Regions from separate parts of the Enterobacter sp. Taxon_2 genome, predicted to be linked through region 3. Evidence: predicted binding sites of a transcription regulator. Region 3 holds the regulator's gene; each other region holds the start of a gene.
The links. The regulator CRP, encoded in region 3, controls carbon source genes, mostly activating them, when cyclic AMP is high. The targets are predictions, from matches to a motif close to ATGTGANNNNNNTCACAT.

Region 1: ydfZ (putative selenium delivery protein YdfZ) is a predicted target of CRP. The motif match lies at 1,394-1,411, and genes of this name have one in related genera.
Region 2: serC (3-phosphoserine/phosphohydroxythreonine transaminase) is a predicted target of CRP. The motif match lies at 1,927-1,944, and genes of this name have one in related genera.
Region 4: garD (galactarate dehydratase) is a predicted target of CRP. The motif match lies at 2,182-2,199, and genes of this name have one in related genera.

Annotation. Positions count from the first base shown of each region.
Region 1 covers NZ_CM178024.1:2,204,505-2,208,160, reverse strand. The annotation lists gene AC4IC4_RS10495 (GntR family transcriptional regulator) at 68-754, shown strand; gene AC4IC4_RS10490 (universal stress protein) at 790-1,221, opposite strand; gene ydfZ (putative selenium delivery protein YdfZ) at 1,509-1,712, shown strand; gene AC4IC4_RS10480 (mannitol dehydrogenase family protein) at 1,756-3,219, opposite strand; gene AC4IC4_RS10475 (MFS transporter) at 3,440-3,656, opposite strand, start outside.
Region 2 covers NZ_CM178024.1:1,562,614-1,566,269, reverse strand. The annotation lists gene aroA (3-phosphoshikimate 1-carboxyvinyltransferase) at 1-669, opposite strand, end outside; gene serC (3-phosphoserine/phosphohydroxythreonine transaminase) at 739-1,827, opposite strand; gene AC4IC4_RS07280 (DUF421 domain-containing protein) at 1,990-2,682, opposite strand; gene ycaO (30S ribosomal protein S12 methylthiotransferase accessory factor YcaO) at 2,810-3,656, shown strand, end outside.
Region 3 covers NZ_CM178024.1:4,421,783-4,425,438, reverse strand. The annotation lists gene AC4IC4_RS21140 (YccS/YhfK family putative transporter) at 1-1,908, opposite strand, end outside; gene crp (cAMP-activated global transcriptional regulator CRP) at 1,966-2,598, opposite strand; gene AC4IC4_RS21130 (OsmC family protein) at 2,910-3,314, shown strand; gene AC4IC4_RS21125 (phosphoribulokinase) at 3,401-3,656, opposite strand, start outside.
Region 4 covers NZ_CM178024.1:4,217,520-4,221,175, reverse strand. The annotation lists gene AC4IC4_RS20035 (DeoR family transcriptional regulator) at 1-451, shown strand, start outside; gene garD (galactarate dehydratase) at 498-2,069, opposite strand; gene garL (2-dehydro-3-deoxyglucarate aldolase) at 2,447-3,217, shown strand; gene garR (2-hydroxy-3-oxopropionate reductase) at 3,239-3,656, shown strand, end outside.

The DNA of each region.
Region 1 (3,656 bases), 2.2 Mb from region 3:
CGGGTCTGTTTCGGATTATAAAAGAATGGTAGTATGTTCGGGCTAACTCTCTGAGAAATGACAACTCATGGCCGCTGAATCGCAACTCAATCCCACCCAGCCCGTAAACCAGCAAATCTATCGCATTTTGCGACGTGATATTGTCCATTGTCTGATCCCACCGGGAACGCCGCTTTCAGAAAAAGAGGTCTCCGTGCGGTTTGACGTTTCCCGTCAGCCGGTGCGTGAAGCGTTTATTAAGCTTGCGGAAAACGGTCTGATTCAGATCCGCCCGCAGCGCGGCAGCTACGTGAACAAAATTTCACTCTCTCAGGTGCGCAACGGCTGTTTCGTTCGCCAGGCCATTGAGTGCGCGGTGGCGCGCCGTGCCGCAACGCTCATCAACGACAACCAGTGTTACCTGCTGGAGCAGAACCTGCATCAGCAGCGGATTGCGATTGACCGTAAGCAGCTGAATGACTTCTTCCAGCTTGATGATGAATTCCACCAGAAACTGGCGCAGATAGCCGATTGCCAGCTTGCCTGGGACACCATCGAGAACATCAAGGCCACCATTGACCGCGTGCGCTACATGAGCCTCGATCACGTCTCCCCGCCGGAAATGTTGCTCCGACAGCATCATGATATTTTCAGCGCGCTGGAAAAACGCGATGCGGACGCTGTGGAAAAAGCGATGACGCTGCATCTGCAGGAAATCAGCGAATCCGTGCAGTTGATTCGTCAGGAAAATAGCGAGTGGTTTAGCGAAGAGTAATTTTACGCCGCCCCCTTTCGGACGCGGCGATGGGTTTAGCGAACGACTAACACCGGAATTGTGGCGTAGCGCAGGATAGATTCCGCATTTGATCCCAGCAGATGGGTGGTGATGCCCGGATTTTTCGACCCGATGACAATCACGTCATATTCCCCTTCCTTGCTCAGCCTGATAATTTCATCGCGGACGTTGCCAAAGCGAACCAGGGTGTCAATTTTCTCCGGCGAGATATCGAACAGTCTTTTTAACGCGTTCATTTTCTTCCCGGATTCTTCAGTCATATATTCTTCGAACTTTTTAATATCGGCGTTAAATCCGCGCAGCAGGGACCGACTGCTGGCCGGCAGAATATTGACCAGGGTAATCGAGGCGCCCTCTGCCTTTGCAAGGTTTGCCGCGTGGCGAACCGCTTTGTCGCTCAAATCCATTTCAAACACATCAACAGGCATCAAAATCTTCTTATACATAAGCCTGACTCCTTATTCCAATGAAAGGGTTATTTCCTGTACCCAGAATGGCACCGGGAATATAAACCAACCCTCAACGCTTCCCTTTCGAAACTATCAATTAATGAAAATAACGGTCTGCTTTGTAAATTGCTGTCGTGAACCGTCAGTGCCCAACACAATAAAGAAAAAAGTGTGAGTTTGATCAAAAACAAAAACATGTGATGCAGACAGGCGTATTTATATGCTCCGTGAACGGCAACCCTGAAATAGCGCCGTAACGAACAGGTTAGAGAGGAGAAAATACCATGATGACATACGACCGTAACCGCAATGCAATCACCACCGGCAGCCGCGTCATGATTAGCGGCACGGGCAAAACTGGCGTGATTAAAGCGATCCACAGCGACGGGCTGGATGCCGCGCAGGTGCGCCGCAGCAAAACGGTTGAAGTGGAAGGATGCGAAGGTAAGTTCGAGCCGATTGAGCTGATTCGCCTGGGGATGCACTAAGCTGTGCGCAGACATGCCGCCGCGAACGGCGGCATGTGCTGAATTACCGTTGAGAGACGTATTGGGCCATGGTCGCTTTCGCGCCCTGTTGCAGCAGCGTCCGGTACGCGGTCATCACCGCATCAACAAAGACGGCTTCACGCGGTAACTCTTTGCCGAAGATGGCTTCGATGCCGAGCAGCGCCTTGACCCGGCTTTCCCCTTCCGCACTGCCCTTCACCGCCGCCTGAATCACCGCCAGCTGCGGATCGCTCACGTCAATAGCGTTACCCTGCTCGTCCACGCCGCCGACATAGCGCATCCACCCTGCCACGCCCAGCGCCAGAAGTGGGAAAGGTTTCTGATGCACCAGGTGCCAGCGCACGGAATCCAGCATACGCTGTGGGAGCTTCTGGCTGCCGTCCATCGCAATTTGCCAGGTCCGATGGCGCAGGGCCGGGTTGCTGTAGCGGGCAATCAGGAGATCGGCATAACGACCTAAATCAACGCCTTTGACCTTCAGCGTAGGCGCCTGCTCGTCAAGCATCAGCGCGTGCGCGGCGAGGCGGTAGTTCTTATCTTCCATACAGTCGTTGATATGCTGGTATCCAGCCAGATAGCCCAGATACGCCAGGAACGAGTGGCTGCCGTTGAGCATGCGCAGCTTCATCTCTTCAAACGGGATCACGTCCGACACCAGCTCGGCGCCAGCTTTTTCCCATTCCGGACGGCCCGCAACAAAGTTATCTTCGATCACCCACTGACGGAACGGTTCACAGGCTACTGCCGCCGGATCGCGAACGCCGGTCAGCCGTTCAATTTTATCCAGCGTTTCGGGGGTGACCGCGGGCACGATGCGATCCACCATGGTTGACGGGAAGGTGACGTTAGCCTCGATCCAGTCCGCCAGCTCACCGTCTACCGCACGGGCATACGCGCAGGTGACATTGCGCATCACGTGGCCGTTCTCCGGCATGTTGTCACAGGACATCACGCTAAACGCCGGCAGACCCGCCGCTTTGCGACGCGCCAGCGCTTCCACGATTACACCCGGCGCAGATTTCGGCTGGTGCGGGTTTTGCAGGTCGGCGACGATAAACGGGTGATCGAGCATCAGTTGCCCGGTCGCCGGTGAGTGGCAGTAGCCTTTCTCGGTGATGGTCAGCGAGACAATCGCCACCTGCGGTTCACACAGCGCTGCCAGCACCGTCTCCAGCCCGTCTACCTGCGCATGGAGGGCCTTTTTGACCACGCCCACCACGCGGGAGGTCCACGCATCGGCAGACATCTCCGCCACGGTATAGAGATTATCCTGCGCGTTCAGATCGGCAATCTGCTGCTCGCCGCCAATCAGGTTAACCTCACAGTAACCCCAGTCGCTGCCGTGATCAGCGGCGAGGATATCGGCATACACTGCCTGATGCGCCCGGTGAAATGCGCCAAAGCCTAAATGAACGATGCGTGCTTTAAGGCTGTCGCGATCGTACTGAGGCAGCGTCGCGTTGGCCTGTAATAAGGTATTTTCCATGATTAAGACTCGTTAATTAGAAAGCTGTGGTTCGCTGCCGCTCCTTCTGAAGCGGCTGCGCCTGCTGACTACACCAACTAGAATGGTAGTTGGGGTAAAAAAATAACTGCCATCAACCATACTGATACTGACGTTTGAGATTTTGATTTATATTAACTTTTGCTCATGTGGTGTGACATAAATATAAAGTTGTGTGATAAGTCACTCAAGATATAAACCATTAGCGCCGCGAGGAGATCGCGCCGTAACCCACACGCTCTTCTGGTGAGGACTCCGCTGCGTCTTGCGCCGCGCTCAAATCACGGTCGCGCACTTCCGGCATCAGGATCGCCGAGAGCAGCCCAATCACGGAATAGGCCACCAGCATGGCAACAATCGGCCACCAGGAGCCGGTCATATTGCAGAAGATCCCCGCCAGTACCGGACCAAAGCCCACA
Region 2 (3,656 bases), 2.0 Mb from region 3:
GAAGCGCTGATAAGACTGGTTTTCTACCTCAACACCGAAGGTTTTCATCAGGTGCAGCGTGATATCAATGTACGGTTTGGAGACCAGCTCGCCTTTAATCGTGATAACTGTATCCTGCGGGGCCAGCGGCGCGGTCATCAGCAGTGCCGTCAGGAACTGGCTGGAGACGCTGCCGTCAACCTCGACGTGACCGCCGGTAAAACCGCCGCGCAGACGCAGTGGCGGATAGTTTTCCTGCTCCAGATAGTCAATCTGCGCGCCGCCCTGACGCAGGGCATCCACCAGGTGACCAATCGGGCGCTCTTTCATGCGCGGCTCGCCGGTCAGCACAATATTGTTGCTTCCCAGGCACAGGGCCGCCGCCAGCGGACGCATCGCGGTACCCGCGTTACCCAGAAAAAGCTCAAGCTCTTCACCCGAGCGCAGCGCGCCGCCGTTGCCGGTCACTTCGCAGCGGGTACGATCGTCGGAGAGAGTGTAATGAACGCCCAACGCTTTCAGCGCATTGAGCATATGGCGCACGTCATCGCTGTCCAGCAGGTTTGTAAGGACGGTGGTGCCGTTTGCCAGAGCTGCCAGCAGCAGAGCGCGGTTCGAGACACTTTTTGAACCAGGCAGATTAATGGTGCCATCTACCCGCGCGATAGGTTGTAACGTCAGGGATTCCATGAAAACTAAACTCTCAACTCAACATAATAAAAACCCCGCAGGGGCGCTGCGGGGGTGAAAAACAGCAAATTAACCGTGACGACGTTCGAAGTCGATCATGAAATCCGTCAGGGCTTTAACGCCTTCCAGCGGCATCGCGTTATAGATGGAGGCACGCATGCCGCCAACGACACGGTGACCTTTGAGCGCATGCAGACCTGCCGCGAAGGACTCTTCCAGGAACACTTTGTCCAGGTTGCTGTCCGCCAGCTGGAACGGTACGTTCATGCGGGAACGGTTAGCGTTCGCTACATCGTTGCGGTAGAAATCGCTCTTGTCGATCACGCCATACAGCAGTTCAGCTTTCTGCTGATTTACTTTGTCCATCTGCGCCACGCCGCCGTTTTGCTTCAGCCATTTGAAGACCAGGCCGGAGAGGTACCAGGCAAACGTCGGTGGGGTGTTGAACATAGAATCGTTGTCGTTCAGCACGGTGTAATCAAGAATCGACGGGCAGGATTTATGTGCTTTACCCAGCAGATCTTCACGCACGACGACGATAGTCAAACCGGCCGGACCGATATTTTTCTGCGCGCCCGCATAGATAACGCCGTAGCGGCTGACATCAATTGGGGCAGACAGAATGCTGGAGGAGAAGTCGGCGGCAACCACGACATCGCTGCCGAAGTCTGGCGTCTCGTCGATGGCAATCCCGTCAATGGTTTCGTTCGGGCAGTAGTGCAGATACGCTGCATTATCAGAAAGCTGCCACTCGCGCATTGGCTTCACAGCGCGGAGACCGTCAACGGTCACTTTGGCGTCGATCACATTCGGCGTGCAGTATTTATACGCTTCTTTAATGGCGCTTGCTGCCCAGTAACCCGCATCAACGTAGTCAGCCGTCGTTTTGTCACCGAGGATATTCAGCGGAATACCCGCAAACTGGCCGCGTCCACCGCCGTGACAGAACAATACTTTGTAGTTCGAGGGAATATTCAGCAGATCGCGAAAATCCTTTTCTGCCTCTTCTGCCACCTGAATAAACTCTTTACCCCGGTGGCTGATTTCCATCACCGACGTACCGAGACCGTTCCAGTCACAAAGTTCCTGTTGAGCCTGTTTAAGCACGTCTGCCGGTAACATTGCCGGACCTGAACTGAAATTAAAGACTTGAGCCATTTCCCCTCACCACGCTAAAAGCCATAAGTTATAACTGTGGATATCGGTTTTATCATTCAGTGACACGCGCCGCAATGTCTAAAACTTATGACCCGTGAAATGTGCCCCACGTCACACAAAACAATCTGCCGCCTCGTTAAGACAAAACCGACAAAATGGCTGTCAGGTGATGCGTTTGGCCCGGCTAACCTTCGTCCATTCCGGATTTGCACAGCGGGGGCATAATTGACGATCCCCCGGCTGCATCGCGACGACATGGCTACATCTCACGCAGGCATACTCGCCTGACTCAGGTACGGTTCTGAAACGCTCGACCAGCATATCCGGCAGGATACACAGTCCCGGCTTCACCTCGTCGTCAGAATAGTAATAAACGCTGATCTGCCCGTTGGTTTCCATGATCGCCAGACGCACCTGCCCGAGCTGTTCAACGCTGTTCAGGCGTAGCTCCATAAAGAACTCAAACTCGGTCATATTGGCGCTTTGTACATTTTCCCAGGCCAGCTGTCCGTCCTCGACGATAACGACCGGCTTCCCTTCAAGCAGATCTTCCAGCTTTTCACTTTTCGACATCAGCCACATGACAAGACGGTAAAGTAGCGCCAGTGAGACAAAAACGATAAACACCGGCACCATCGGCACATCATCATAGAAGGCGACGTCCCCCGCCGCGGAACCCAGCGTCAGAATAATCAACACCTCAAAGAGCGACATCTGCCTTACGCCGCGACGACCGGTGATTTTAAGAAACAGGAAGACAAGTACGAAGGTATACAGGCTGCGCAGCGCCACTTCGCCCAGAAATTCAGGAGGAACTTTATCAAACGCCATCCGCTGGAGATCAAATGCTTTCATTTTTCTATGCCTTAACAGTCAGTTACTGCCACTAAGCATAGTCCAGCCATTTATTTTCGCCGAAGATAGCACCCGTCACGCAAAACCCGTATCATTGCGCGCTTTACGTACGATAAAAGTGACCGCCATGACTCAAACGTTTATCCCCGGCAAAGACGCCGCCCTGGAAGATTCCATCGCTCGCTTCCAGCAGAAACTGACCGACCTGGGTTTTAACATCGAAGAAGCCTCCTGGCTCAATCCGGTGCCTCATGTCTGGTCCGTGCATATTCGCGACAAAGAGTGTGCCCTGTGCTTTACCAACGGTAAAGGCGCGACAAAAAAAGCGGCACTGGCCTCTGCGCTGGGTGAGTATTTTGAGCGTCTGTCCACCAACTATTTCTTCGCTGACTTCTGGCTGGGCGAGACCATCGCTAACGGCCCGTTCGTTCACTATCCAAATGAAAAATGGTTCCCGTTGACCGAAGATGACGAACTGCCGAAAGGTATTCTCGACGCTCGCCTGCGTGCCTTCTACGATCCGGACAACGAACTGACCGCCAGCATGCTGATCGATCTGCAGTCCGGTAACGAGGATCGCGGTATCTGCGCCCTGCCGTTTACCCGTCAGTCTGACGAGCAGACCGTCTATATCCCGATGAACATCGTCGGCAACCTGTATGTGTCCAACGGTATGTCCGCCGGTAATACCCGCAATGAAGCGCGCGTGCAGGGTCTGTCTGAAGTCTTTGAACGTCACATCAAAAACCGCATCATCGCTGAATCCATCAGCCTGCCTGAAATTCCGGCAGACGTGCTGGCACGCTACCCGGGCGTAGTGGAGTCCATCGCCAAGCTGGAAGCAGAAGGTTTCCCAATCTTTGCCTATGACGGCTCTCTGGGCGGTAAGTACCCGGTCATCTGCGTCGTGCTGTTTAACCCAACCAACGGCACCTGCTTCGCCTCCTTCGGCGCGCACCCGGACTTCGGCGTGG
Region 3 (3,656 bases):
ATCTCCCGACTCACCCGGCGAGTCATATTCCAGACGCTGCTGACACCGCTGCAACGCAATTTCACACGACTGCAAATAGCGCTGCGCCAGATCCGGCGTCAGCATCGTGTGCTCGCGCGCCAGCGTGGTCATGGCGTTAATGTGCTCGACGATAAACTGGCTGTGCGTCACCCACAGCTTCATGTCTGCCAGATAGTGCGAATTAAAGCCCGGCTCCTGCATTGCCTGGTTGAGTGAGTTGAACAGGGCGTTGTGCGCCTGGTTGACCTTCATGCGCTGATAAGCCAGCGGCGACGGCTGCGGGTCGTCGCTCAGGATCAGGCGAATGGCCTGCTGGTCGGCTTCCAGCGCGTCGTGGGCGTTCTGGCGCAGCAGTCCACTTTGCCACTGCGGCCACAGCCAGACCATGCCGCCAAAAGCAATCAGGCAGCCGATCAGGGTATCAATCAGCCTGGCGACAATAAACTGTTCGCCATTGAGCGTGAGCAGCTGCAGGGTATATACCGCCGTCACCGTAAAGCCCACCATCGCCCAGCCGTAGTTTTTGCGGATAATCAGGTAGCTTACCAGCGTGATCGCCAGCATGCCTGCCAGGGTATAGCCTTCCGGCACGTGGAAGTGCAGCGTCACGCCCGCGATGATCAGCCCGGCCATGGTGCCGCCCGCCCGATGCAGAATACGCACCCGCGTGGCGCCGTAGCCGTTCTGAGTGACAAACAGCACGGTCATTAATATCCAGTAGGGTTTCGGCAGATGCAGCGCCATGCCCATCAGGCTGGCGGTACTGAGCATCACGCTAATTCGTGCGGCGTTGCGCAGGGCGGACGATTTAAGAGAAAGATAGCTTTTGAGCGCGGGCAATAGCGGCAGCCGTTTCTGCTTATCCGCCATCAGGTCGCGGGGATAAAGCGGGCGCTGCGTGCGCAACACGCGGGCGATACGGCTGAAGTGCCAGGCGGCAAACTGGCCGACGGGGTTATCCGGATGCTGACGAGCGATTTTCTCCAGCGCGCCCAGCTGTTTGTCCATGTTAAAGCGCGTCGGGTAGCGGTGATAGAGAATATCATCGGCCAGAACGCGCAGGCGTGCGGACACCGTCTGCGCGTTCCAGCGGATCACCGCTTCGGCGTGGCTGCGCTCGACCAGCTTTTGCACCTCCTGCGGGTGGTGCAGGCTCACGGAGATATGCTCCTGCAGATCCAGCCCGACCTGGAAGGTGCGCAGCAGCCGTTTGTACTCGTGGTTCTTGTTGGCGGCGAGCATATGCAGCTGCTGATAGCACTGGCTTATCAGATCCACCACCTTCTGCTGGCGCGTCAGCAGGGGCGGTAAGGATTTTTCCGGATCGGTATGCTGGGTCAGCAGGGTGTATTTGGCTTCGCAGTAATCCGCAAGCTGCACATAGAGCAGGCTCAGGGATTCACGCAGCGGCTGCTCCCGCCACAGCCAGAACCAGAACCAGTTAAACAGGCCGTACCATAATGTCCCCAGGGCGTAGATCAGCAGCGGCTCCCACACCGGCATATTCCCGGCGAGGCTCAGCGTGAAGATGGCCGCAATCAGCGACGCGGGAAGCAGGCGGGCGTGCAGCGAACTGATTTCCGCCGTGACGCCGAGGGTCATCGCCAGCACGGTCAGGATCAGCGGCAGCGGGATATCACGAGCCAGTAACAGCTGTACGGCGAGGCTACAGCCCGCAAACAGGCAGCCGCCGATAATCAGGCGTTTGAAAAAGCGCTTATGCGGCGTGTCCAGACCGGCGATGTTGCAGCAGGCAGGCACGAGGGAAAACAGCAGACCTTGCTGAAGATGTCCGAGGATCAGGCCTATGGCCACGGGAAGACACAACACCAGCGTTTGTCGCAGTGCGTAGTTAACTTCCGGGTGATAGATCAGCCTGCGCCACATGGAGAGTAGAGACAAAAACGGCGTGACACCTTGCGATGGCACGCCGTTTAAGCGGAATTAACGCGTTCCGTAAACCACGATGGTTTTACCGTGGGCAGAGATCAGGTTTTGATCTTCCAGCATTTTCAGGATACGGCCCACTGTTTCACGGGAGCAACCGACGATCTGACCAATTTCCTGACGGGTAATTTTAATTTGCATGCCGTCCGGGTGGGTCATGGCGTCTGGCTGTTTCGCCAGGTTCAGCAGGGTCTGTGCGATACGGCCAGTCACGTCCAGGAAGGCGAGGTTGCCCACTTTCTCTGAGGTGACCTGCAGACGGCGCGCCATCTGGGAAGAAAGACGCATCAGGATGTCAGGGTTAACCTGAATCAGCTGACGGAACTTCTTGTAAGAAATTTCAGCCACTTCACATGCTGTCTTTGCACGAACCCAGGCGCTACGTTCCTGGCCCTCTTCAAACAGGCCCAGTTCACCGATGAAATCGCCCTGGTTCAGATAAGAAAGGATCATCTCTTTCCCTTCTTCATCTTTGATCAGCACTGCCACCGAGCCTTTAACGATGTAATACAACGTTTCCGCTTTTTCACCCTGGTGAATCAGCGTGCTCTTTGATGGGTACTTATGAATGTGGCAATGAGACAAGAACCATTCGAGAGTCGGGTCTGTTTGCGGTTTGCCAAGCACCATGCGCTGTTATCCTCTGTTATAAGCTGTCACCAGAGTCATCAGATGCATCCGGACTCTGGGGTTGCAATCGAATTCTTACCCATACCCTGGGAAGTCGGCTACCGTAACGTTTCGCAGCCAGTAAAGTTTGATGTCCTCTGCATACATGTGTAACGTCAATGTATTACTGTAGCATCCAGAGTGTTTTAGCATAGCTTTCGCCGCGTGTCTCCTGGTGTCTCGCTTCAGCATGATGCAGGTCGCCTTCCATTGCGAGAAATGTAACGCACGCGTAATCTGTCACCAAAAATGCAACGTTGGAGTTTAAGAATATGCAAGCGCGCGTGAAATGGGTTGAAGGTTTAACGTTCCTGGGCGAGTCCGCGTCAGGACACCAGATTTTGATGGACGGTAACTCCGGCGATAAAGCGCCAAGCCCAATGGAAATGGTGCTGATGGCGGCAGGGGGATGCAGCGCCATTGACGTGGTGTCGATTCTGCAAAAAGGTCGTCATGACGTGACGGATTGTGAGGTTAAACTCACGTCAGAACGTCGCGAAGAGGCGCCACGCTTGTTCACCCATATTAATCTGCACTTTGTGGTCACCGGTAAAGAGTTGAAAGACGCAGCGGTCTCGCGTGCGGTGGACCTGTCTGCGGAGAAGTACTGCTCTGTGGCGTTAATGCTGGAGAAAGCGGTAAAAATCACGCATTCGTATGAAGTGATCGAGGCTTAATCTTTTGGCGGGTGGCGCTTCGCTGACCCGCCCTACTAAAGCATGACCGTAGGCCCGGTAAGCGCAGCGCCACCGGGCAAAACAACTCACGCAATCTGCTTCCCCTCCATCAGTCGCTCCACCAGCGGCGTCATGATGAGCTCCATCGCCAGCCCCATTTTTCCGCCCGGCACGACTAACGTATTCATGTGCGAAATAAACGAGCCCTGCAGCATGGCCAGTAGCCAGGGGTAATCAATGCCTTCGAGATTGCGGAAATGGATCACCACAAAGCTCTCATCCAGAGACGGGATGCTTTTGGCGGCAAACGGGTTGGAGGTGTCCACCGTCGGCACCCGCTGG
Region 4 (3,656 bases), 200 kb from region 3:
GTTTGAAATCGCTCGCATGCTGCGTCAGCACACGGACGTCATCGCGATGACCAACGGGATGAACGTGGCGAATGCGTTGCTGGAAGCGGAAGGGGTGGAACTGCTGATGACCGGCGGACATTTGCGCCGTCAGTCGCAATCGTTCTACGGTGACCAGGCCGAGCAGTCGCTACAGAATTACCATTTTGACCTGCTGTTCCTGGGCGTTGACGCCATCGATCTCGACCGCGGCGTGAGCACGCACAACGAAGACGAAGCCCGTCTGAATCGCAAAATGTGCGAGGTGGCAGAACGCATTATTGTGGTGACGGACTCCAGCAAATTTAACCGCTCGAGCCTGCATAAAATCATTGATACACAACGGATTGATATGATTATTGTCGATGAAGGCATTCCGGCGGAGAGCCTGGAAGGGCTGCGAAAGAGCGGGATTGAGGTGGTGTTGGTTTAAGGTTTTTTACCCTCTCCCCTGGGGGAGAGGGCTGGGTGACGGGAAGTCACGTCACCGGTGCCGGGTTAAACACCGCCAGCTGATTATGCAATCCCCACTGATCCGAAAAGGTTTTCTTCCGTCCGCTGGCGACATCCAGAATGAAGTGGAACAGTTTCCAGCCCACGTCCTCAATACTCTCTTCTCCGGTGGCGATAGTGCCCGCGTTGATATCCATTAAGTCATACCAGCGGTTTGCCAGCTCGGTGCGGGTCGCCATCTTAATCACCGGCACCGCCATCAGGCCGTACGGCGTGCCGCGCCCGGTGGTAAAGACCTGTACCGTAATGCCGGATGCCACCTGCTGCGTGCCGCAGACAAAATCGCTGGCCGGCGTTGCCGCGTAAATCAGGCCGCGTTTCGTCGGGCGCTGGCCCGGAGAGAGCACTTCTGCAATGGCGCTCTGACCGGATTTGGCAATGGAGCCAAGGGCTTTTTCCACCACGTTCGCCAGGCCGCCTTTTTTGTTCCCCGGAGACGGGTTGGCGCTGCGGTCGGTTTTGCCCATATCGAGATAGCTATCGTACCAGGCCATCTCCTCAAGCAGGCGCTTGCCGACCTCTTCATTAACGGCGCGTGGCGTAAGCAGATGGATGGCGTCACGCACTTCGGTCACCTCGGAGAACATCACCGTGGCGCCGCAGCGAACAAGCAGATCGGACGCATAGCCTACCGCCGGGTTGGCCGTCACGCCGGAGAAGGCATCGCTGCCGCCGCATTGGGTGCCCACGACCAGTTCCGAGGCCGGACACGTTTCGCGCTGGCGGCGGTTGAGTTTGTCCAGATGTCGCTCTGCCACCTGCAGAATGTCATCGACCATTGAGCGGAAACCAATGTGGCGTTCGTCCTGCAGGCGCACGATGCTGGCCTCGTCTGCCGGGATGGCTTTGACATCCTCAGTACCCTGCAGCAGGCGTTCTGGCTGCAATTTTTCACAGCCGAGGCCGATGACCATCACCTCGCCGCCAAAGTTCGGGTTGAGGGCGATATTGTGGATGGTCCGGATAGGCACCACGGCAGCGGGCGCGTTAATCGCCACGCCGCAGCCGTAGAGGTGGTTCAGGCCCACCACACCGTCGACGTTCGGGTATTTTGGCAGCAGATCGCGTTCGATGATTTTCACCACGTAATCCACTACGCCCGCCACGCAGTGCACGCTGGTGGTAATACCGAGCAGATTTTTGGTGCCGACGCTGCCGTCCGCATTGCGGTAGCCTTCGAAGGTATAGCCCTCCAGCGGAGGAAGCGGTTCCGGCACGCGGGTTGCCAGCGGAAGCGTGTTCAGCGGCGGCGCTTCTGGAAGTGCCACCAGCGACTCCTCAACCCAGCTACCCTGTGGTATAGCGCGAACGGCATAGCCGATGACTTCACCGTAACGTACGATTTCGCTATTAGCAGGGATATCCACCAGGGCGACTTTATGTCCCTGTGGAATATGCTCAATCAGTTCCAGCCCGTCCGGGAATCGAGTGCCCGCTTTTAAGCCATTGTCGTTGACAATAATCGCCACATTATCGATGTCGTGTACTTTGATATAAAACGCCGTCGGCGATGCCTGTCGAATTTCAATGTCGGCCATTGTTCACTATTCTCCAGCAAAGTGTCTGATAATAAATTCAGCCAATTTTCTAATGGTAGAAATAAATACGCGGCTTTCAGAAATAAAGCATGTCAGCATAGGGGATATTAAAATGTGATCTCGATCGCTCCCGAACCCGTAATCCTTGATTCTGTGCATTAGCGCCCAGTGCTTTGTGCATATGCAAAAATTTTTATCAAAATATGCCGTAATACCTGAGCATTAAAACAATGTGCGGTCGCGGATGGCGTCTTATACTGAATGACGATTTTATCACGCCAGAATACGTCAGAATAATAAATATCATGCTGACACGGTGTCTGAATGAATAAATAAAATGACGCTGGAAAAGGCTGCGGAATAAAAAGGTAAATACGATGAGTAACGATATCTTCCCGAATAAATTTAAAGCGGCCCTCGCGGCGCACCAGATTCAGATTGGCTGTTGGTCCGCGCTGGCAAACCCAATCAGCACCGAAGTGCTGGGCCTGGCCGGTTTCGACTGGCTGGTGCTGGACGGCGAACATGCGCCGAACGATATCAGCACGTTTATTCCGCAGCTGATGGCGCTGAAAGGCATCCACAGCGCCCCGGTGGTGCGTGTACCCACCAACGAGCCGGTGATTATCAAGCGTCTGCTGGATATCGGCTTCTACAACTTTCTGATCCCGTTTGTGGAGACGGAAGAACAAGCGGCGCTGGCCGTTGCGTCAACGCGCTACCCCCCGGAAGGGATCCGCGGCGTCTCCGTTTCGCACCGCGCCAATATGTTTGGCATCGTGCCGGACTATTTCGCGCAGTCCAACAGCAACATCACCATTCTGGTTCAGATCGAGAGCCAGCAGGGCGTTGATAACGTCGACGCGATTGCCGCCACAAACGGCGTGGACGGTATCTTCGTCGGCCCAAGCGATCTGGCTGCCGCCTTTGGCCATCTGGGCAACGCCAGCCACCCTGACGTACAGCGCGCGATCCAGCACATCTTTGCCCGCGCCAAAGCACACGGCAAACCGTGCGGCATTCTGGCGCCGGTTGAGGCGGACGCCCGTCGCTATCTGGAGTGGGGAGCCACGTTTGTTGCCGTCGGCAGCGACCTCGGCGTATTCCGCTCGGCCACGCAGAAATTAGCGGACGCTTTTAAAAAATAACCATCATTGAGGATACAGATTATGACGCTGAAAGTGGGTTTTATTGGCCTGGGGATCATGGGTAAACCAATGAGTAAGAACCTCATCAAAGCGGGTTACTCGCTGGTGGTATCCGATCATAATCCACAGGCCGTGGCGGAGGTGATGGCGGCGGGCGCAGAAACGGCCACGACAGCCAAAGCGATTGCTGAGCAGTGCGACGTCATCATCACCATGCTGCCAAACTCACCGCATGTTAAAGAGGTTGCGCTGGGTGAAAACGGCATTATCGACGGCGCGAAGCCGGGCCTGGTGCTGATTGATATGAGCTCTATTGCGCCGCTCGCAAGTCGTGAAATCAGCGAGGCGCTAAAAGCAAAGGGCGTCGATATGCTGGACGCGCCGGTCAGCGGCGGTGAGCCGAAAGCGATAGACGGTACGCTGTCGGTGATGGTCGGCG